One region of the Pseudoalteromonas sp. 2CM32C genome, then DNA from elsewhere that is predicted to be linked to it. Evidence: predicted binding sites of a transcription regulator. Region 1 holds the regulator's gene; each other region holds the start of a gene.
What was found. Region 1 encodes sigma-54, which starts transcription at its own class of promoters, with help from an activator protein. Its sites were predicted from a motif close to GTTGGCACGNNNNTNGNNT; they were not measured.

Region 1 (8,247 bases):
GGGCATTAAATCTTTAGCACCGCGTAAACCTACAGCCTGCAGCTTCATTAACACCACTAAACGAATAAGATCTTCACTTAGTTTTGTGTGCTCACGAATCGGAAAAGCAATATTGTCAAACACAGACATGTCGGTAAACAAGGCACCACTTTGAAATAGCATGCTCATTTTTGTACGCGCTTCATATAATTCTGAACGCGTCATGGAAGGAATACTGCCACCCTCAAATAAAATATCACCCGAATCAGGTTTTAATTGGCCACCAATTAAACGCAACATCGTGGTTTTACCGATACCGCTTGGCCCCATAATCGCAGTGATTTTGCCTTTAGGCACACTAAAGCTCATATTTTTATATATGACCCTATCGCCCCTGGAAAAGCTAACATCCTTGACTTCTACTATTGATTGCGACAAGTCGCTCTCCATAAAAATGTTCACTAGTGCCCCTATTTTAAATCTTTTTGATCCAATATGGAAAAAACAATTCGTAAGATTTTGTAATGTACGTTTAAAACACACATTACGACTCACTCATCTTCACTTAACCAACACTTAAACTGGGGTCTGTTACCTATTAAGGTTAAATTTTCAGCAACCTATTTAGAATTTTGGCAAGTCAGTACCAGGTGGTGTAGTTATTCCCCATACATCAGCAAAACTTTAATACTGAAAGCCTAACAGCCCCGACTAATTAATTTAGTAAAATGAATTAGTCTACGTAGTTGACCTTACTCTTTTATTTATACTTTCATCGTGGCATTTGTTACTATTCGCGCCATTCCTATTTTGAATAACTGGCTTAATACAATGGTTACCTCGTTTGTTATTTTGATTCTTGGTTTTGCAGCCCTAGTTTGGAGTGCTGACAGGTTTGTTTATGGTGCGGCCGCACTGGCTAAAAACTTTGGCGTACCAACCTTAATTGTTGGTTTGACTGTTGTTGCCATGGGCTCATCAGCACCTGAAATGATGGTATCAGCCTCTGCTGCATTAGCTGGAAAAACAGACACAGCGGTAGGCAACGCAATTGGCTCAAATATCACAAATATTTTACTGGTATTAGGTATTACCGCTTTATTTAGGCCTCTTAGCGTTTCTTCAAGTACATTAAAACGTGAAATCCCATTAGTGCTTATCGTATCTCTAGCTACTTGGTATATTTTTTCAGATAACTACTTTTCGCTTGCTGAAGGCGTTGCCTTATTAATTGGTTTTGTCGTCTTTATTGGTGGGCTGATTATTGTTTCGCTACGTGCTAAAAATCAAACAGACCCATTTGTATCAGAAGCATGTGATGAAGTACCCAATGACGTACCAACAAAAAAAGCAGTCATTTGGTTAGTTATTGGTATGGTATTACTCCCTGTCAGTGCACATTTTTTAATAGATTCAGCGGTCGATATTGCAAAATATTTTGGCCTAAGCGATTTAGTCATTGGCTTAACAATTATTGCAATAGGTACTAGCTTGCCCGAGCTTGCAGCTTCAATAGCAGGGGTTCTTAAAAATGAAGATGACTTAGCACTGGGTAATATTGTTGGCTCTAATATTTTTAATATTCTTGCCGTGCTGCCTTTCGCAGGCATTATTAACCCTTCTGTTATTGACCCGTCTGTTGCTAACCGCGACATACTTATTATGATTGGTGCCACGGTTGCGCTTATTATCATGTCATTGAACTTTAGAGGTGCTCAGCGCATCAATAGAGTAGAGGGCGGCTTATTATTAATCGCTTTTTTAGGCTACCAAGGGTATATTTTCAGTCAAGTAGGGTAAGTAATGGCAACGCTAAATTTTATTAAACAAGGCCTACGTGTATTAGACATAGAGCGCCAAGCATTGAGTGATATTGCACAATATGTGGATGAAAATTTTCATCAAGCATGTCAGTTAATATACGACTGCCAAGGCCGAACTATTGTTATAGGCATGGGAAAATCGGGTCATATTGGCAATAAAATAGCGGCGACATTAGCAAGTACTGGCAGCCCTGCATTTTTTGTACACCCAGGTGAGGCAAGCCATGGCGACTTAGGTATGATCACTAAAAATGATGTGGTTATGCTAATTTCTAATTCTGGTGAAACAAGCGAAGTCCTCAATATAATTCCCGTTTTGAAACGCCTCGGCGCAAAAATGATAGCCATGACAGGCAACGCTAGCTCAACAATGGCAACGCTTGCAAACGTACATATTTGCATAAAAGTACAAAAAGAAGCCTGTTCGTTAGGCTTAGCCCCTACAGCAAGCACAACAGCAACACTTGCAATGGGCGATGCCATGGCGGTTGCACTATTAGAAGCCCGCGGTTTTACAGCTGATGACTTTGCGCTATCTCACCCCGGCGGCAGTTTAGGTAAACGTTTACTGCTGACCCTAAAAGATGTCATGCATAGCGGTAAAAACACACCTATTATTAACGTTACGCAAACTATAAAAGATGCACTGATAGAAATGTCGGCAAAAGGCTTAGGCATGACAGCCATAGTTGATTCTCAGCAACAACTTGTAGGGCTCTTTACCGACGGTGATTTACGTCGTATTTTAGAACAACGAATTGATATACATACAACACAAATAGATGTTGTAATGACCAAGTCCTGCACAACGGCAACGCAAGATATTTTGGCCGCTGAAGCACTTAATATTATGGAGCAAAAGCGTATTAATGGTTTAATCATCGTTAATGAGCAAAACCACCCTATTGGTGCATTAAATATGCAAGACTTACTAAAAGCAGGAGTATTATAAATGCAATTTGAAGAGCTCTATCAACCATTGAGTGAAGACGCAAAAGCACGTGCAAAAAAAGTAAAGCTACTTATTTGTGATATTGATGGTGTGTTTTCTGATGGTCGCATTTATTTGGGTAACCAAGGCGAAGAGCTCAAAGCATTTAATACAAAAGATGGCTTTGGCATTAAAGCGCTAATTAATAGTGGCTTTGAAGTTGCGGTAATTACAGGACGCCACTCAAAAATAGTACAACAGCGTATGACAAGCTTAACAGTACAACATATATACCAAGGCCAAGAAAATAAATTACTCGCTTACGAAGAACTAAAAACAAAGCTCAATTTAAATGATGAGCAAATTGCCTACATTGGCGATGATGGCCCAGACATGCCAGTGATGGAGTTAGTAGGGTTTGCTGTTGCAGTAAATGACGCACATCCGCTAATAAAACGTTTAGCACATTATACAACACAAATGCCAGGTGGCTTTGGTGCAGTGAGAGAACTAACCGACCTGCTAATGCTTGAAAATAACAAACCTTTGACCACAAAAGGGACTAGTTCATGAATGCAGCGCGCATAATATTAAGCGTTTTATTCATCAGCTGTATGGTTTGGCTTTGGTACCCTTATTTCACACAAGTAAATTTACCACAACAAACCGAAGCAGACATAATTGCAAAGCCCGATTACACAGCCATAGAGCTAAAACAAACAGCGTATGACGAAAATGGGAAAATCAGCCATAAAGTAACGGCAGCGCGAATGGAGCTATATCAAGAATTAGGGTTTACCTTTTTTGATAAACCTATTTTTACGCTATACAACGACAAACAAACATGGCGAATTAACGCTAATGAAGCAACATTATACGAAGGCAGACAACTAATATTAGAAGGTAACGTTGTTGCTAGTAATTTAACTGATAACGCAATGATAGATAAAATTAATGCTGATAACATTCAGGTAGATATAAAATTACTAACGATGCAATCAGAGCAGCCTGTCATTGTTACAGGGCCCAATTTAAAAATCACCGGTAAAGGCTTAGAAGCCGATTTAAAAACCGAAGTGATAAAATTAATTAACCATACGCGAACTATTTATTATGACCAATAAACTATCAACACTCTTTATTATTCCAACATTTTTACTTGCATTAGGTACTAATGCCGCTGAACCAACAGCGCCAATTTCTGCAAATCAAATTTCGATTAGTGCGGATAAACAAGAGGGTCAACTAAAAGAAAACGTAGGTATCTTCGAAAAAAATGTTGAAATTATTCATGGCGACAGAAAAATTACCGCAGACCGCCTTGAGGTTCACAAGCGCGATGAGCTAGGCGACAACAAGCAATTGTTAATTGCCACAGGTACGCCTGCATATTTTGAAGAAAAACAAGCCGACGGCACAATAATGAGCGCCAGCGCTAATGAAGTTAGATACGATGTTTCAACGCGTTTTTTAACATTAATTGGAGATGCAGAGATATCTCAAGCTGGGCAAAAAATGAATGCTAAAAGCATTACCTACGATATAGAACAGCAGCTTATTAGCGCCGAAAAAGATGAAAGCTCAACTGACCGTGTACACACTATCTTAGTGCCTGTGGAGCCTAAAAAAAATGACAAAGGCCAACCATGAGTACATTAAAAGCAGAGCTACTAGCCAAAAGCTACAAAGGCCGTGAAGTTGTAAAAAATGTGGGCTTAGAAGTTCAAGCTGGCAGTATTGTAGGCTTGCTTGGGCCAAACGGCGCAGGTAAAACAACAACCTTTTACATGATTGTAGGCTTAGTCCCTAGCGACAAAGGCAAAATATCTATCGATGATAACGATATTACGCTTTTACCTATGCACAGTCGTGCTAGATTAGGCATTGGCTACTTACCACAAGAGTCGTCTATATTCAGAAAATTAACAGTGTATCAAAACTTAATGGCTATTTTAGAAACTCGAAAGGAGCTCACTAAGCAAGCCAGAGAAGATACATTAAATAATCTATTGGATGAATTTAGCATTCAACACATTCGCGACAGCAAAGGTATGGCATTATCGGGCGGAGAACGTCGCCGAGTAGAGATTGCTCGTGCTTTAGCTGCAGATCCAAAGTTTATTTTGTTAGACGAACCATTTGCCGGTGTTGACCCTATCTCAGTATTAGATATTAAAAAAATTATTGAACACCTGAAAAACCGTGGGATTGGCGTATTAATAACAGACCACAATGTAAGAGAAACCCTTGATGTTTGCGAAAAAGCCTACATTGTTTCTCATGGGGAACTGATTGCTTCTGGTACCCCTGAACACGTATTAAATGATAAAACTGTACGCGATGTATATTTAGGCGAGCAATTTAGGCTGTAACATTTACGCCTTATTTATAAGCATCTGCTAGTATTAATTATAACAACTTAAAAGGATTGTTAGAGATACATGAGGCAATCACTACAGCTGCGCATGGGCCAGCAACTTACAATGACACCTCAGTTGCAACAAGCTATTCGCTTGCTGCAATTAAGTACATTGGATCTTCAGCAAGAAATACAAGAAGCGCTCGACAGCAACCCATTACTTGAGGTTGAGGAGCAAGACTATGCCGATGATCTTGCGGGCAAAAATGAGCAAAAAGCAGATAACGATGAAGTTACAGTAACCGTATCTGCAGATGAAGCCCCTAGCGAGTATGAACAAGACAGTGGTGAAGCGCTTGCTAAAGATACCGTAAGTGACGACATGGCAATGGACGTTAGCTGGGATGAGTACATGAGTGCAGCCCCTGCATCATCTTCAGGCCCAATGCCTGAAGATGAGTCTATATATCAGGGCGCATCAACTGAAACGCTTCACGAGTACTTAATGTGGCAATTACAATTAACGCCATTTAGCCCTACAGATGAAGCCATTGCTATTGCTATTGTAGAAGCGGTGGATGATTCAGGCATACTGACACTCAGTTGCGAAGAGATTTTAGAGAGCTTTAATCAAGATAACGACGATGACGTTGAGGTTGAACTTGACGAAATAGAAGCGGTATTAAAGCGCATTCAGCTATTTGACCCAGTGGGTATTGCGGCACGTAGCTTACAAGAGTGCTTGTGTATTCAGTTAAATCAATTTGATAAAGGCACGCCTTATATTGATGAAACAAAAATGATTTTAACCGAGCACATTGATTTGTTAGCTGCTCGTGACTACCGTACATTAATGAAAAAAACGAAGCTCAAAGAAGATGAGCTTAAAGAAGTAATGACACTTATTCATACGCTCAATCCTAAGCCTGCAGACACAATAGTACGAGAAGAGTCTGAGTATGTAATACCTGATGTGTCAGTTAAAAAAATTAAAGGTCGCTGGGTTGTAGAGTTAAACCCAGACAGCATGCCAAAAATTCGTGTAAACAGCCAATATGCAGCAATGTCACGTACAGTTAAATCAAGTGGCGACAGTCAATTTATTCGCTCACATTTACAAGAAGCTAAATGGTTTATAAAAAGCTTAGAAAGTAGAAATGATACACTTTTAAAAGTAACTAACTGTATTGTTAAACAACAACAGGGCTTTTTTGAACACGGGCCAGAAGCCATGAAACCGATGGTTTTAAATGATGTTGCCGAAATGGTAGAAATGCACGAATCAACAATTTCGCGCGTAACCACGCAAAAGTATATGCACACACCGCGTGGAATATTTGAGCTTAAATACTTTTTCTCAAGCCACGTAAGTACCGAAAATGGTGGAGAATGTTCATCTACTGCAATACGTGCACTTATTAAAAAATTAATCGCAGCAGAAAACTCAGCAAAACCATTGAGTGATAGCAAAATTGCGGATATATTGGCTGAGCAAGGAATTAAAGTAGCGAGACGTACAATCGCAAAATATCGCGAATCTCTGGCTATTCCACCGTCAAATCAGCGAAAGAGCCTGATTTAAGACGCTAAACAAAGAGGGTAATGCTTATGCAACTAAATTTAACTGGTCGTCATGTAGAACTAACTGATTCATTAAGAGACTATATAAATACCAAATTTGCGAAGCTAGAAAGGCACTCTGATCATATTAATAATGTTCATGTCATTCTTGATATAGAAAAACTAAATCAAAAAGCAGAAGCAACTATTCATGTAAGTGGTGCTGAATTATTCGCATCCACTGAACATCAAGATATGTATGCAGCTATTGATTCATTGATTGACAAGCTTGACCGTCAAGTAATTAAACACAAAGAGAAGCTTGCTCGACACTAATATGATGAAATTAAGTTCACTTATATGCCAGGACTGCAGTAAAGCTGCGGTCCTTTTTAATAGTAAAAAAAGAATTTTAGAGTTTATTAGCGAGCTGGCTCACGATAAATTACCGTATTTATCTCAACAGGATATTTTGGGCGCTTTATTAACCCGCGAAAAACTAGGCAGCACAGGGATAGGAAGAGGTATTGCTATTCCACATGGCCGAATGAGCGGCGCACAAGAACCTTTAGCATTGGTGTTAGTAAGTGAAACACCGATTAATTTTGATGCTATAGACAACCGCCCTGTTGATATTTTTGTTGCACTCATCGTACCTGAAGGCGATAACCAACAGCATTTAAAGACGCTAGCAACGATAGCTGATAAACTAAAAAATAAAGAATTTTGTAAGCAGCTCCGCTGTGCTAAATCGGATGCTGAGTTGTATCAAATTATTGTTGACCAATCGTAACAAATTTAAAGGGTGATTAATGGAGTTGATTATCATAAGTGGCCGTTCTGGTTCTGGTAAGTCGGTTGCTTTGCGCGTTGTTGAAGATCTAGGTTATTATTGCGTAGATAACATTCCAGTAAATTTATTACCTTCTTTAATTAGAAGCGTTTCTGATAACTACGATAAAATTGCCGTTAGTATAGATGTGCGAAATTTACCAAAAGAGCAAGATGAATTTAATCACATCATCGAATACTTACCGGGTTTTACAAAACCAACGCTGTTCTACTTAGACAGTGAAGATCAAACCCTTATTAAGCGCTTTTCTGAAACCAGACGCTTACACCCTTTATCAATAGATTCACTTCCGCTTGATTTAGCCATAAAAAAAGAAAAAGAACTTCTCGATGTTCTAATTACGCGCGCCGATTACATGATCGATACTAGTGAGCTAAGCGTTCATCAACTTGCTGAATCAATTCGCGAAAAAATACTAGGTAAAAAAGACAAGCAGCTGATTGTTACATTTGAATCTTTTGGTTTTAAACATGGCATTCCTAAAGAGGCAGATTACGTATTTGATGCACGTTTTTTACCTAACCCGCACTGGGAGCCTGAACTAAAACCACTCAATGGCCTAGACCAACCAGTAAAAGATTATTTGGCTAGCCACAGCATAGTTCAAAAATTTACATGGCAAATACAAACCTTTGTACAAACATGGCTACCACACCTAGAGCGAAATAACAGAAGCTATTTAACTATTGCGATTGGCTGTACTGGCGGGCAACATCGCTCTGTATATTTAGCGCAAACAATT
Region 2 (8,247 bases), on a different contig from region 1:
TCGCCTAAACCTGTTACAGTAACGATGTTACCAGCATAAGCTTTATCAGTGTCGATACGCTCAAGGCCTAAGTAGCTTTGTACTGAACCAATTTTACCGTTACGAGTCGTGCCGTCAGCGCCAATAACTGTAACTTGTTGGTTAGTCGCAACAGAACCACGTTTGATACGACCAATACCAATTACACCTTTATACGAGTTGTAATCAAGCTGAGAGATTTGCATTTGGAAATCACCTTCAGGATCTGCATCCGGTGGTGATACTTCGTCAACGATCATCTTGAACATAGGTTCCATGTTGTCTGATGGCTCGTCTAAATCTAATGTTGCCCAGCCGTTGATAGCTGATGCGTAGATTACTTTAAAGTCTAACTGTTCATCAGTTGCACCAAGGTTATCGAATAAATCAAAGATTTGATCCATAACCCAATCTGGGCGTGCACCTGGCTTATCAATTTTATTGATAACGACGATTGGCTTTAAGCCTTGCGCGAATGCCTTTTGCGTTACGAAACGCGTTTGTGGCATTGGACCTTCTTGAGCATCAACAAGTAATAATACTGAGTCAGCCATCGAAAGTACGCGTTCAACTTCACCACCGAAATCGGCGTGTCCCGGGGTATCTACGATATTGATGTGGTAGTCATTCCAAGAGATAGCTGTGTTTTTAGCTAAAATGGTAATACCACGTTCTTTCTCAATGTCGTTTGAGTCCATCACGCGCTCTTCGTTACCGCCGCGTGTTTCTAATGTACCTGATTGCTCAAGTAGTTTGTCAACCAGAGTTGTTTTACCGTGGTCAACGTGCGCGATAATCGCTATATTTCTTAACTGTTCGATGCTCATATATTTACTCAGAGAAATTAAATTCTCAATGATCCTGCAAGATCTACGCACTCATCTGCGTTTTCACGAGATGTCCAAGCATAGGATTTAAAAGGGCGCATATTATCCCTCATTAATGACATGGATGAAAGTTTATCCAATACAATTTTCAAAACTTTCTCAATACTTTTACTAAGTATCTGTTTTATATATGACAATTATATGAAATAAATTGCCATTATTTTTTCAAAAATGCAGTTTTCAGTATTTATACGATATTTTTGGCACTCTTTTACATTTAGGTTATGCTGATTTCGAGGGATTAAATTAACAACAAATTGTAGTGCACATAGCCTGCACCAAAGTGGAATTTAAATGCACCATAGTGGTGCTATTTTATGCCCCACATTGTAGCAACTAAGTTTTTTTAACCTATAAACATAGAGTTATAAAAATGGCACAAAATCAGCTTAATAAATCACAAAGCAATTATGCAGCAATAATAAAACCCAATAGTTGGAGGACACATGTCACAATCGGTTTTAGATTTTATTAAAGAAAATGACGTTAAGTTCATTGATTTACGCTTTACTGATACAAAGGGTAAAGAGCAACATGTATCTATTCCTCATCACCAAGTTGATGAAGATTTTTTCGAAGACGGTAAAATGTTCGACGGTTCTTCAATTGCTGGTTGGAAAGGCATAAACGAATCAGACATGGTTTTAATGCCTGTTGCTGAATCAGTAAAACTTGACCCTTTCACTGAAGAAACAACATTAATCGTACGTTGTGACGTTGTAGAGCCTTCTACACTTCAAGGTTACGAGCGCGACCCGCGTTCAGTTGCTAAACGTGCTGAAGATTACATGCGCTCTACAGGTATTGCTGATACTGTATTATTTGGCCCAGAGCCAGAGTTCTTCCTTTTTGACGATGTTAAATACAAATCAGACATGTCTGGTTCAATGTACAAAGTTGACGCTGTAGAAGCAGCATGGAACTCAGATAAAGATTATGAAGGCGGTAACACTGGTCACCGTCCAGGTGTTAAAGGCGGTTACTTCCCTTGTTCACCTGTTGATTCTTCACAAGATTGGCGTTCAGCTACCTGTTTAGTACTTGAAGAACTAGGTCAAGTAGTAGAAGCACATCACCACGAAGTAGCAACAGCAGGCCAAAACGAAATTGCTACGCGTTTTAACAGTATGGTTTTAAAAGCAGATGAAATCCAAGAAATGAAATATGTTATTCATAACATGGCTCATTTATACGGAAAAACAGCTACATTCATGCCTAAGCCAATTGTTGGTGATAACGGTTCTGGTATGCACTGTCACCAGTCTTTAGCTAAAGACGGTGTTAACTTGTTTGCTGGCGATAAATACGGCGGTCTTTCTGAAGAAGCGCTTTATTACATTGGCGGTATTATCAAGCATGCTAAAGCTATTAACGCATTTGCTAACGCATCAACTAACTCGTACAAACGTTTAGTACCTGGCTTTGAAGCACCTGTAATGCTTGCATACTCTGCACGTAACCGTTCTGCTTCAATCCGTATTCCAGTGGTACCATCTGCGAAAGGTCGTCGTATCGAAGTACGCTTCCCAGATCCAACAGCTAACCCATACCTTGCTTTCTCAGCAATGCTTATGGCTGGCCTTGACGGTATCAAAAACAAGATCCACCCTGGCGATGCAATGGATAAAGATTTATACGACTTACCAGCAGAAGAAGCAGCAGAAATTCCACAAGTTGCATCTTCACTTGGTGAAGCACTAGATGCATTAAGTGCTGACCGCGAGTTCTTAACTCAAGGTGGTGTTTTCACTGACGACCTAATCGATGCTTACATTGCACTTAAAGGTCAAGAAGTTGAAAAACTTAACATGACAACTCACCCAGTTGAGTTCGAAATGTACTACAGCTGTTAATTTGACACTGTAAAAGAATGTGTGTTCTCAAGCCCGCTTAGCGGGCTTTTTTAATGGTAAATTAAATCAAACTCCACTAAAGTTAAGCAATCATAAAAATTGCAGGGTAGCAGTGTGAATAGTAAGATTTTATTGCTAATGATTACTTTAGGATTAAGTAATTATGGTTATGCGGGTGAAAAAAGAATTTACGCTTGGAAAGATCAAAACGGCGTTTTAGTGTTTTCAGATACACCGCGTAAAGGTGCTACAGAGGTAAAACTCTCTAGCCAGAGCTTAACTATGCCCGCTAAAGATATAGCGACTCTCAGCAGCCAATCCCATACTAAAAAAACAGGGTTTGGTATTGCCATTACGTCACCTGAGCACAATCAAACCATTCATGAAAATACCGGCACAATATACGTCACCAGCCGCGTAATGCCGAGCTTTAAAGCAGGCTATACCATTCAATTGCTTGTTAATGGAGAAGCAAACGGCCCTGCAATAAATAACTCAGTATTTGCAATTGCTGATGTTGAAGCCGGTGAACATATGCTTCAACTAAGACTGTTTAACGAGAAAAGCCAAATTATCGCTGTGAGCGAGCCACGTATATTTAATATGCGCAGAAAAGGCAAAGTCCATAGCAATTAAAGCGAAACTTAATACTTAAGCGCAGCAGCTCATTTAAGATAAAACCTGGCCTGTAAACACCTGCGCACTAAAATGGTGCAAACATGATTAATAACGAAAATTTTAGCCCCGAATTGCTTGATGCCATATGGCAAAATCAAACAACGGCAGTTATGCTTCTCGATAAAAATTTTACCGTTTTTTATGCCAATACCAGTACCAGTGAGTTACTTGGGCTTGCCACTAAACGCTTACTCGAACAGCCCTTTGATACCCTTTTTAATTACCATTCAATTGACTTAAAACGCATCGCGCAGTTTTCATTAATTGATGGCGTTGATTGCCAACAACACAGAGCTGACGTAGTCTTTAGCGATTCTCGCCATGCCAAAGTAAGTGTTAATTCAAGGCGAATTAACTTTAAAGGTACTGCGTATATTTTATTAGAATGTCGTCAAACGGACGATGAAATAAAGCACGATCAAGCTTCAAATCAAATGCATCAATACCAAGCAGCACGTAACTTAATAAGAGGCTTGGCACACGAAATTAAAAATCCTTTAGGTGGAATTCGCGGAGCGGCGCAATTATTGCAATATGAGGTTGATCAGCAAGAAAGAAATCAATGCGCTGAGCTCATCATTGAGCAAGCAGACAGATTACGTGAACTAGTAGATAGACTTTTAGGGCCTAATCAACTGCCACAAAAATCTTACGTTAATATACACCAAGCGTTAGAGTCGGTAGTGAAGTTAAGCACACTCGATAATTGTTCAAATATCGAATTAAAAAAAGATTACGATCCTAGTATCCCTAATGTGTTTATTGATCAGAGTAAAATACAACAAGTGGTTTTAAATATTGTTCGTAATGCTCAGCAGGCGCTTACTGAGGGTGGTGAGATAAAAATAAAAACGCGTATTAATCATCAACACCGTCGTCCAGGTAAGGCACCTAAAAAAGCCTTGTTGATCCAAATATCTGATAACGGACCAGGCATAGATCACAGCATACGTGAAACCTTGTTCTACCCTATGATCACCAACAAAGAAGGTGGCTCAGGGCTTGGACTCTCGATTGCACAGACGCTCATTGATCAGCACGATGGCTATATTGAATGTGATAGCTGGCCTGGACATACTGAATTTAATATCTATCTGCCCTTTGCAGATTAATGTTTGGAGTTGCCATGAAAACAGTTTGGCTTGTAGATGATGATGCATCAATTCGTTTTGTACTTGAAAAAGCACTTGAACGCTCTGGTTTTAATGTAGAAAGCTTTGCCAACGCGCAAGATGTACTTAATGCATTGAAGTTTAGTCAACCTACTGTTTTAGTATCGGATGTGAAAATGCCCGGTATGGATGGCATGGCCCTACTTGAACTCATCGCAGAACAAAACCCTGGCTTGCCAGTAATAATAATGACTGCGCACTCAGACCTAGATTCGGCAGTGAACGCCTTTCAAAAAGGGGCATTTGAGTACTTAGCTAAACCATTCGATTTAAATGAAGCCGTTGCACTTGTTGAAAGCGCATTTAGAGCAAATTCCACAAAAAAAACCAAACGTAAGCAAACACCCCCTAAAAGTGCTCACATCATTGGTGAAGCACCCGCTATGCAAGAGGTCTTTAGAGCAATAGGTAAACTTTCAGCATCTAGCATGAGTGTTTTGATTAATGGTGAGTCGGGCACAGGTAAAGAGCTCGTTGCAAGTGCACTTCACAATCACAGCCCGCGTAAAGAAAACCAATTTATTGCACTTAATATGGCTGCTATACCTAAAGAATTAGTTGAGTCTGAGCTGTTTGGCCATGAAAAAGGCGCGTTCACCGGTGCCGATACCGTGCGAAAAGGTCGATTTGAACAAGCCAATGGCGGCACTTTATTTTTAGATGAAATTGGCGATATGCCTTTAGATGTGCAAACACGCTTACTTCGTGTACTTGCCGACGGAGAGTTTTACCGTGTTGGTGGTCATCAAAGTATAAAAGTTGATGTACGCATTATTGCCGCAACACATCAAAACTTAGAAGACTTAGTTAAACAAGGTAAGTTTAGGGACGATTTATTTCATCGCTTAAATGTAGTACGCCTTCGTTTACCTGCTTTACGTGAACGCACCGAAGATATAGAACGCTTAGCGCAACACTTTTTACATAAAAGCGCTAAAGATCTGCAAGTAGAAAGCAAAGTATTGAGCCCTAAAGCCACCGAGCAACTTCGTTTATTTAACTGGCCAGGTAATGTTCGCCAACTTGAAAACACCTGTCGCTGGTTAACGGTTATGGCACCAGGCGAGCTTGTTACAGAGCAAGATTTGCCCCCTGAAATTATTGAAGTAACACCAATACAAGAAGAAGGTGATTGGCTGGATGCTTTTCAGCAATGGCTTAATAATGAACTAAAACAAGGTAAAGAAAATATTTGGCCAGACATACAGGCACAACTAGAAACACGCTTAATTAAAACAGCACTTGCTAATTGTTCGGGTCACAAACAAGATGCCGCCATAAAAATAGGCTGGGGTCGCAATACATTGACCCGAAAATTAAAAGAGCGCAATATTAGCTAACAATGTGCATTAAATTTTGATATCGAATGAAATTAATCGAACACATTCCATTGTTCAAACAAATGGAAATAATTAACAGGCTACATTTTTTTAAGGAATTTACGCTTAACGAGCGCCAAATTTTATTAGAATCATATGGCCTATTGTATTTAGTTGGCCAGCACCAATTTTTGTTTAAACAGTTCGATAACGATAAACGATTGTATATTGTACTTAGCGGCGCACTTTTAGTATTTAAGCATAATCACTTACTTGAACTGGGCACAATAGAGCCTGGCGAATTTATAGGTGAAGGCGCATTTATAAATAACAGAGAGCGCAGTACAAGTGCTCGCGCTAAAACCGACACCATTGTCCTTGCCATCACTCCCGAAGCACTCACTCAGTTACCCAATGTCATTCGAGAAAAAATTAAAGACCGTATTATTGAAGGTATGAGTGAACGAATAACTAAGCTCAGTGACTATATAGAAAATCACGGTTAGCTCAGTCCATATAAACAACCTGCAATGAGCAATCGAGCCAGCTAGGATTATTAACATGGGCTGTAAACGTGTAAGTATCTGATGGCTTATCGCCAAAGGGAGTATTTATAAGTGGCTGCGAGTGACTATAAGTTTGCGAATAATTTTTGTAATAAATGACAACGTAACCATATAAAAACTCCCAACCCAACCTCACAACTGCACCACTGGGTAAAGTAAAATCAGCGTATTCTTTGGTAAAGGTAACGATTAAATCATTGTACCTATCTTCACTGCATTGAGTTGTTCGTAACTGTTTAGGCATTACAAAAGAAGCATTTTCAGCTGTATTTTTTAAATAAAAACCTATATTGCCATCACCATAAAAATGGTTTGAGCGACTTGTATAACTAACGTGTGGCTCATACCCGAGCGCTTGCATTATGGACGCAAGTTGTTCTGTCTCTTTGGAATAAATTTTATCGCTTGATAAAAGCAACGTTGCTTCACCAAAATCTGATGGGATTTCTAACGTCACATATTCATAGGGAAGAATTTGTGCTTTTAACGCCGCATCGAGCTGATTACGTTGTTCATCTTGCAAGTTTTCACTAAAAACATAAACGGTGGGTTGCTGGCATGCAACTAACATACATGCCAATACACAAATTAAAAATCCTTTTTTCATAGTCACCTCATTTGATTACACTTGTAGTCTATTAGAGGTATTGCTTTATCGCAACTTAATTTGTTTGGTTATCTAACCAAGCATCTACACTTTTACGCGTATATAATACTTCTTTGAATAAGCGGTGACGTTCAAATTCCAAAACGCTTTTTTTGTTAGTGTTGCCACTGAGTAACTGGCTGTGTGTATCGTTAAATTTTGAAATAACCGAAAACCCGCGTTCAGGTTTTTGGTCGTGCTTTTTTATTGATTTACTAAGGTGTTCCCTAACGTCATCGGCAGTTAACATGTCTGAATGATTTAAGCCCATTAGCTCTTTTCTCATTGCTAATCTTACGCCCATTTTTTACTCCATGATTCTATGTATTCTAAATTCGACACAGCTATAGCAATTAGTAAGCCACTTACAAACATGGCTCGCCGGAGCTTAACTAATAAATACTTCAGTTTTTTTAAAGTGAGTCATTTTTTAAAAAATAACTAATACGTAACTTTGAGTGATTTGGTTTGGTGCATAATTGGCCCTATGCCTTTATACTACAGCCTATGCAAGCCTCCACCGAGAGTAACAATGAACGAAGAATACATAGAAATCGAACTAGAAGAAGAGCCGATAGAGCTCTGTAAATTATTAAAAGTACTTAATTTAGTTGAAGGTGGCGGCCAAGCTAAAAACCTAATCGCCGAAGGCTATGTGGGTGTTAACCATGAAATTTGTACAATAAAGCGGAAAAAATTATACAGTGGTGATGTACTGGAATTTGATGGCGAGCTCTTTCAACTCTCCCTGAGTGAAGATGCAACCCCAGCACAAAGGCCAAGTGAACAAACACCGGTTGAACCCAAACAAAACATTACACCACCTGAAAGCCAACCAGCAAAAAGTAAACGTAAGCGCACTAAAAAGCCAAAGGTAGATGAAAAAACAGGGCGTCGTCCTATTTCATTTGGGTAAGCTTACGAATCGCATTATAAAAAAGCCAACTTGTATAGTTGGCTTTTTTACTCTTTAATAACCTTGTTAATAATAATAAAAAACAAGGTTACACATGTCATCTCACACACCTAAAAACTGGTTTAAACCTGTCGCTTGGGCTGCTCTTATATGGAATTTATTAGGCGTTATAGCATTCATTATGCACATAAT
Region 3 (8,247 bases), on a different contig from region 1:
GGCTCATTAGCCTTTTATTTTTACTCACACTCACTCAATTCAATTATTTTTTTAGCCACTGCATACAGTGAACTATGCGATTCCATTGCTTGTTTTTGAAGCTGTTTATGAGCGTGCTCTTCACTTATTTTTAACTGTTCTATTAAAATATATTTAGCTTGATGAATGACTTTTTGTTCGCTTATTAGCTGTTTGGCATCTAATAAAGCTTGGTTTATTTGTTTTATATGTTGTGCTTGCTCAAGTATTAAATCGTACATTGTTTTATTACTACTCAGCTTACTTACCGCCGAATTTGAGGGCTCACCTATTTTAAGAGCGAGTTGTCCATCTGAAACAGGAATATACTCTTGTTCTAGTGAGCTTAATATTTGCTTGTTTGAGTTAAGCTTTCGTTGAGCGCCAGCAATCCGCATCGCTGCGCTATCAATTAAATGGTCGCTAATATTTTGCTCAATTTTATGCATTATATCGATGCGAGTAGTCGTTACCTCATACCACACTTCACTTAACTGAGATAAAGGTTGTGCATTTTGGTCGTCTAGTTTTTGTAGCAGGCTTCTTAGTTGATCAACTTGTTTATTAACCGGGTGTTCTATAAGTGATGAGTAACATTTTAATAAATGATTGTCGGCGTATTCACTAAAGAAGGAAAAACGGTTTTCTTGTTCTTGCATAAAATGAGCAAGTTGCTGTTTTTGTTCGCATGAAAACTTACTTTCGGCAAAGGCTTGAGCGCCACAGGCACGCTCTTGTCCTGCATACTCTTTGCCTTGCATAAAGTTAAAATAAGCCACTAAAAGGCGAATAACTTGCGGATCGTTTGCACCATCGGCTGCTTCTAAAATTATATTTAACAAGCCGGCAATTAGGTTTGTAAATGACTGGGTAGCATGAACGGGTGTAATGTTTTGATTCGCTATTTGGTAACGAAGCGAGGGTAATGCGTCGAGTGATTGCAAGCTATGAGAAATTAAATTATACAGCCGCGAATGACCACTTAAGGAGGTGTCGGTAATAAAAGTTGTTTTTAAAGAGTTATAAAAATAACGTTGAGTCGTTTGCGTTACCGTTATTTGCTCTTTAAGTTCGCAATTAAATTGTAGGCTTTTAGACGCTAAAAATATATTGCTCATAGCACGTTCTTTCTGCAATTGATGAACAAAGTCGCCTAATTTTGTTAACGACGCACAGCTATTTTGTAATTGTTTTAGCGCGTCTATTTCTTGATATTTAGCCGCAAGTAAAAATTGTTTTGTGAGAGGGTTTGCTGTTTGCATGGAGTTATTTCCGCACTTTTTTGTTTATGAAGTGCAACCTCTATTCCATATATGTAAAGATTTTATTATTCAAATTAAAATCAATTTAAAACAGCTGCTTGTGTATTACTTTAAACTAATAAAGTAAAAACAGATTTATTTTAGCAACACGAAAAGCCCCTTTTTGGTGCATTAAAAAAGAGTTTTGCCACACGGTGTACCGGTATTAAAAAACGCGCTTATTCCTGGGGAAGAATAAGCACGGATAGTGCGTTAAGCGTTAACATGTTGCACTAAAAGCGCTGGGTCAATATTCATTGTATGATTAACTACTTCACCAATGATAATGAGCGTTGGCCCCATTAACGTAGCTACTGATTCATTATTCGATATATCGTTAATAGACCCTGTTATTATTTTTTGGTTAGTTGTTGTTGCATTTTCTATTAAGGCAATAGAAGTGTTGTCGGGCCAACCTACTGATTTTAAGCCTTTACATAATTCGTTAAGCCTACTCAGCCCCATGTAAACAACAAGTGTTGGGTTGTTTTTACCTTGCATAAATGTGTAATTTTGCCAATTAGGTAACTTTTTAGGATCGGCAAATTGAGCGGTTAAAAAAGTTACACTGCGAGCTACATCACGAGCAGTTAAGGGAATACCTGTATATGCCGATGCAGCGCAAGCGGTTGTCACACCAGGAACAATTGCAAAACTAATATTATTTTGTGTTAGCGCGTCAGCTTCTTCATTTATACGAGCAAAAATGCTCGGATCGCCGCCTTTTAAGCGCACTACATTTAACCCTTGTTGAGCATACTTAACTAAAAGATCACAAATATTCGCTTGCGACATAGAGTGTTTACCAGCGCGTTTGCCTACGAATACTCGCTGTGCTTTTTTAGGTAATGTGTTTAGTAAATCTTCACTTACTAGCCAGTCATACAAAATAATATCGGCAGATTGAATTAATCGCTGAGCCTTAACCGTAATGAGTTCGGCATCGCCTGGGCCCGCACCAATAATATAAACATGGCCATTTTTAGCCTTTTTGTCGGTAAACTTAACCCCATTGGTTAGCTTGTTAATTACTTTGTTTAACCAGATGTTTTCAACACCTGAAAAATAAGAGAGCACACTCATAATTATTCCTCTAAGCGACAGCTGCCATTGCTTTAGGCTCAGCGTTTATAAATACGTTGCCGTCTTCAATTTTAATATCAAACACGGGGACTTGAATTGACTCATCTTCAAAACATTGGCCTGTTTCTAAACAGAAATGCTGTTTATATAAAGGTGAAGCCACAACAAATTTATTACTGAAAGAGCCAATAATTCCGCGCGATAACACATTCGCTTTACCGATAGGATCATAGTTACCGACTGCGAATAAAGGGCATTCATTTTGTGGTAGGTAAAAAATAGCCACTTGTTGGTTTTTAACTAGTGCGCATACGCCGCTGTTAGCAACAAGGCAATCGGTTGTTCCAATATTATGCCAAGACATCAGCTTGCTCCTCTTGTATTTCTGTTACCGCAATACGGTTTTGAGTTATCTGTTGTTCGCGTTTTTCAGCGTCTGTAGCTGGGCGAATTTGATTACGTTCTTGCACAAACAAAATGTTGTCATCGGTTTGTGGGCTATTAACAAATTGGCGAAAGCGTTTTGTTGCTTCTGGATTGTCTACTGTTTTTTTCCACTCACATGCGTATGTATTCGCTACCAAATCCATTTGTTCTTCAAGCTCTCGACAAATACCTAAACTGTCGTCAATCACTACACTTTTGAGATAATCAAGGCCGCCCTCTAAGTTCTCCATCCATACTGAAGTACGCTGTAACTTGTCGGCGGTTTTTATGTAAAACATCAATACACGGTCAATGTATTCTATAAGCGTGGTTGTATCTAAGTCGGTAGCAAATAAGTCTGCATGGCGAGGGCGCATGCCACCGTTACCACACACGTATAAGTTCCAGCCATTTTCAGTTGCTATGATACCGATGTCTTTACTTTGTGCTTCAGCACATTCGCGGGTACAACCTGACACTGCCATTTTAATTTTATGAGGAGAGCGCAATCCTTTATAACGGTTTTCGATATCGATGGCATGACCTACACTGTCTTGTACGCCATAACGACACCATGTACTTCCTACGCACGACTTAACCGTTCTCAGAGATTTACCATAAGCGTGACCTGTCTCAAAGCCAGCATCAATCAGTCTTTCCCAAATAACAGGCAGCTCTTCTAAACGTGCACCAAATAAATCGATGCGTTGTCCGCCAGTCACTTTACAATAAAGATTAAAGTCTTTAGCTACTTGACCGATGACAATGAGTTTGTCGGGTGTAATTTCACCACCAGCAATACGCGGTACAACAGAGTAAGAGCCGTCTTTTTGCATATTGGCAAGGAAGGTGTCGTTTGTATCTTGAAGACCTACATGGGTTGGCTCTAGGATAAAATCGTTCCATGTTGAGGCTAAAATAGAGGCCACTGCGGGTTTACATATTTCACAGCCATGGCCGCTGCCATGTTTAGCTATTAAACCATCAAAAGTTTTGATGCTTTCTACTTTAACCATATGGAGTAACTCTTGACGCGAATACGCGAAGTGCTCACAGAGGTGATTATTTACTTCAACGCCTCGACTTGCCAGTTCGTCGTCAACTACCGATTTAAGTAACGCTGCACAACCACCGCAACCGCTGGCAGCTTTGGTGCATGATTTAACTGAGGCTAAATCGCATGAGCCACCATCAATAGCTCCCACAATGTCGCCTTTACTCACGTTATGACACGAACAAATAGTGGCTGTAACGGGTAGGGCGCTGCCCGCAAGAGAAGGGGCGCCGGCGCTATCTGGTAAAATTAAACATTCAGGGTGCTCTGGTAAGTCCATGTCGTTTAACATGTATTGAAGTAGCGTATCGTAATCACTGGTATCGCCAACAAGGACAGCGCCTAAAAGCTTATCGCCAGTTTCATTTAATACAATTTTTTTGTAGCAATCTCTAATTGGATCTTGATAAATGAGCTCTTTGCAGTTGGGCGTTTTTGCATGCGCATCACCAATAGATCCTACTTCTACACCTAGTAGTTTTAATTTAGTGCTCATATCTGCACCTAAAAACTCAAGCTCGCCGCCACTTAGCTGGCTTGCTGCAACGCGAGCCATGTTGTAACCCGGCGCCACTAAGCCAAATAACTTTTTGTCCCATAGGGCACATTCGCCAATAGCCAAAATATCAGGGTCTGATGTTTGGCACTGGTTATTGATGACTATACCGCCACGCTCCCCAAGCTCTAGATCAGCCACTTTACCTAGCTGATCATAAGGACGAATACCGGCAGAGAATAAAATTAAGTCGGTTTCTAAATAAGTGTCGTCTGAAAAGTTTAATCTAAAGCGGCTAGTTTCACCTTTAACTATTTCGCTGGTCGCTTTTGATGTATGAACAGTCACACCCAGTTTTTCTATTTTATTTTTTAATAGCGTGCCGCCTTGCTCGTCTAGCTGGACAGCCATAAGCTGCGGCGCAAATTCAACAACATGTGTATCAAGTCCTAATTGTTTAATGGCGTTCGCGGCTTCAAGTCCTAATAAACCACCACCAATAACTACACCACTTTTACTGGCTGCGGCACTGGCTTTTATTTGCTCTAAATCCTCTAGGGTGCGATAAACCAAACAATGTGGTTGATCGTTTCCCTTAATTGGCGGTACAAACGGGAACGAGCCCGTAGCAAGTACAAGCTTATCGTACGGGTATTGATCGCCTGTTTGAGTATTAACAACTTTGTTTACTCTATCTATGCCTTCAACCCATTGGTTAGTGAATACACTAATATTGAGTTGTTGATAATTTTCTAAAGTAGTTAGGGCTAAATCGTTTGCTGTTTTACCATCAAATACGCTTGATAAATAAACACGGTCGTAAGCTAGATTTGCTTCACCACACAAAACGGTGATGTTTGCGTTAGCATCGCTTTGGCGCATTTTTTCTACAAAATGATGTCCGACCATACCATTGCCAATTATTAGTATTTTTTGCGCGGTTTGCATTAGGCATTCCTTCAGTGACGGTTTAAATTTTACACACAAAAAAGCCCGTCACGATTGTAATTAAATACAATTGTGTACGGGCCTCTTTGCCTCTGGTTGCTTTTTCAACCAATATGTATGCCGTTAATTAACGTGCTTAGTGTTCAATAAAGCAATAACCTAGCCATAAGTTTAAGCTATTGATTAATAGTGATATTAATGTGCTTTTAGGATTTAGAGATTTAAAAACGAACACTTTAGGTGCAAGGTTAGTACTAATTAGTGCAGTAAAAAATATATTTAATGTTTTGAAAATGAGTGAGAGTTATCCCCATTGTTTTGTTAAATTGTGGGAGATACTCATATGGGTATGTTGCGTGCAACATCCATTTAACCAGTGATAAGCGCTAACGTGTTTTTTAGCTATGTAGTTAACTATTAATGAAAGCGAGCAGGGTAATCATAGTTATATAGAAGCCAACGCCTAGCGCAATAACCGGCACTACTTTTTTGGATTTCCTTTGTTTAAAACTAGCATAATCTTTAAATTCCATTTTATAGCTTCCAAACGTTGTAACTTTTAACAGCATACAACCTGTTGCATAAAACAAGAAACCGAAGGCTGTTTCAATTAAAAGCCATAAAAATATATCTGTAACAATGCTCATTTTTCCCCCTTAATCAAAAAGCTCAGCTAATTAGCGTAAACCAATAATAGTAAAGCATAGTTATTGGTAAAAAATAATATTTAAATTGTAAGTAAACATGCGAGTGTATTCTCTCATATTTTGCAAAATGCAAACTTGCCAATTGCAAACTGCATTAGGATTATACTGAATTTATTTTATTTATAATAAATTCATAAAGTTAAGTTTTGGAATAGACCCTGCAACAGTTTAATTACTTAACTTTTAAGGGCTAAATTATGAAACTAAATAAACTTGCAACAGCATGCTTAGTTATATTTCCATGCGCTGTGCTCAGTCAACCATTCGAGTCGTGCCCCAGCCAGGCATTTTTAATGCAAGATGCTAACGCGCAACTTTACGGAATAGATTTAGTTTCAGCTAAACCTACCGTTTTGGCATCGCAGCTAACGTTCGCTAACGAATTAAATACTAACAGCGTTAACGCAGTTGGTTTTAATTATAAAGATCAATACATGTACGGTTACAGTAAGCAAACGCCTGGCAGCGTAGTACAGCTTGGCAGCAACTACGAAATGAAACGGCTAAACGTACAAGGTTTACCTTCCACTAATTTTTACGTCGGTGATATACAAGTTGTAGGTGAGGGCAATGACCAACGGGCTACCTATTATGTTTATCATCCTAACTTTGGCCTATATGGTATTAATTTAGATGGTGATTTAGAAGCATCTATTACGGCAAGTTTGTTACCCAATACAAACACATGGAGATTGTCTATTTATGACTTTGCCTTTCACCCAGCTAGTAACCTTTTATACGCGGTTGAGCCAAATGGCAATTTATACGAAATAGATATTGCAGCAAATACCCACACGTTAATTACTCAAGTTGATGTAGGCGATGATACTGGCGCATTTGGCGCGGCTTATTTTGATGTAAAGGGCCAGTTTTATTTTAGTAACAATAAAAGCGGTAAAATTCATAAAGTTGATTTAAGTGTTAGCCCAGTGGTTGGCTACACCCCGGTGGCAAATGTGTTTACATCGGGGCCTAAATCAAGTCAAAACGACGGTGCGCGCTGTGCCATTGCGGAAGTAAAAGTAACTGATAGCTCAATTGATTTTGGTGACGCGCCAGCGCCTTACAACACAAGCCTTGAGCAAAGTGGCGCAAGGCATTTATTTGACCCGAATAGTACCGGCTCAGATTTAATTTATTTGGGAAGCTCGGTGGATGGTGAAAACATTAATACCAATGCCGATTTACTATTGTCTCCTATTGATGATTCAGACGATGGCGTAAGCTTTGTAACGGTTATTTCGGCAGGGCAAGACTCGCAAATTATTGTTAACGCGTCTACTTCTGGCTTTTTATATGCGTGGTTTGATTGGGACCAAAATGGCCGTTTTACTGAAGATGAAAGAACAGTAACTAAACGTGCCATAAATGAAGGCGATAACAGCATTTTAATCACGGTGCCAAGTAACACTAAAGCGGGCCAAACATGGGCTCGATTCAGAGTCACCGATGGCACAGAGGCGTCGCTTATCACGGCAACAGGCGGTGTGCTGGGCGGCGAAGTAGAAGATTACGAAATTACCACTTATGCAAGCGCTGTTTACCCTGGCGAAAATGATTGGGTAACCCTGGCTTTTGAGGATAGATGGCCGTTTGCAGGTGATTACGACTTTAATGATCTAGTACTCAATTATAGAACCACACAGCTTATGGAAGGGAGTAATGTGGTTGGCTATAAAATAGATGGTCAACTGATTGGTATTGGAGCCACATATCATAATGGTTTTGCTGTGAGATTAAAAGAAACCGTTAGTAGCAGCACACGCACTATCATGCGAGACGAAGTAGATGAAGATGCAATTAGCTTTATTATTGACGGGCAACCGCAAACAGCGAGTCCTTTGGAGGCAGGTAGAAACGAAGCCATCCTCATTTTCATGCAAGATACCTGGGCTCACGTTTCAAAAGAGTCGGGCTGTAGTTACTTTAGAACAGAAGATAATTGCGATGAAAACGTTAAAGTTACCTTTAGCATGAGCATTCCTTTAAAAGAACCAAAAGCTAAAAGTGCATCTCCCGGTACGCTACTTGACCCGTTTATTTTTGCAACTAATGGCTTTTACCACGGTGATTTTTTAGTCGGTAAAAACGCCCGAGGATGGGAAGTACACATTAAAAACCAGGCACCAACTGAAGCGTTTGATACATCACTATACAGCGTTACAAACGCAGATGATGCCAGCGTACAAAGCAATGGTTTGTATTTTCTTAACG

Region 2: the regulator sigma-54 is predicted to act here: its motif matches at 1,278-1,296, upstream of glnA (glutamate--ammonia ligase).
Region 3: the regulator sigma-54 is predicted to act here: its motif matches at 5,476-5,494, upstream of nirB (nitrite reductase large subunit NirB).

Annotation. Positions count from the first base shown of each region.
Region 1 is NZ_JALNTI010000001.1:576,886-585,132, forward strand. Features, by position in the region: gene MTF67_RS02690 (ATP-binding cassette domain-containing protein) at 1-429, opposite strand, end outside; gene MTF67_RS02695 (calcium/sodium antiporter) at 811-1,779, shown strand; gene MTF67_RS02700 (KpsF/GutQ family sugar-phosphate isomerase) at 1,783-2,754, shown strand; gene kdsC (3-deoxy-manno-octulosonate-8-phosphatase KdsC) at 2,755-3,306, shown strand; gene lptC (LPS export ABC transporter periplasmic protein LptC) at 3,303-3,857, shown strand; gene lptA (lipopolysaccharide transport periplasmic protein LptA) at 3,847-4,383, shown strand; gene lptB (LPS export ABC transporter ATP-binding protein) at 4,380-5,105, shown strand; gene MTF67_RS02725 (RNA polymerase factor sigma-54) at 5,175-6,674, shown strand; gene hpf (ribosome hibernation promoting factor) at 6,701-6,988, shown strand; gene ptsN (PTS IIA-like nitrogen regulatory protein PtsN) at 6,993-7,445, shown strand; gene rapZ (RNase adapter RapZ) at 7,465-8,247, shown strand, end outside.
Region 2 is NZ_JALNTI010000010.1:87,718-95,964, forward strand. Features, by position in the region: gene typA (translational GTPase TypA) at 1-845, opposite strand, end outside; gene glnA (glutamate--ammonia ligase) at 1,352-2,758, shown strand; gene MTF67_RS15805 (DUF4124 domain-containing protein) at 2,873-3,394, shown strand; gene glnL (nitrogen regulation protein NR(II)) at 3,478-4,548, shown strand; gene ntrC (nitrogen regulation protein NR(I)) at 4,563-5,948, shown strand; gene MTF67_RS15820 (cyclic nucleotide-binding domain-containing protein) at 5,975-6,433, shown strand; gene MTF67_RS15825 (hypothetical protein) at 6,435-7,100, opposite strand; gene MTF67_RS15830 (hypothetical protein) at 7,156-7,443, opposite strand; gene MTF67_RS15835 (RNA-binding S4 domain-containing protein) at 7,672-8,055, shown strand; gene MTF67_RS15840 (hypothetical protein) at 8,150-8,247, shown strand, end outside.
Region 3 is NZ_JALNTI010000006.1:154,175-162,421, forward strand. Features, by position in the region: gene MTF67_RS12705 (nitrate- and nitrite sensing domain-containing protein) at 21-1,280, opposite strand; gene cobA (uroporphyrinogen-III C-methyltransferase) at 1,533-2,402, opposite strand; gene nirD (nitrite reductase small subunit NirD) at 2,413-2,766, opposite strand; gene nirB (nitrite reductase large subunit NirB) at 2,753-5,326, opposite strand; gene MTF67_RS12725 (hypothetical protein) at 5,737-5,973, opposite strand; gene MTF67_RS12730 (LruC domain-containing protein) at 6,231-8,247, shown strand, end outside.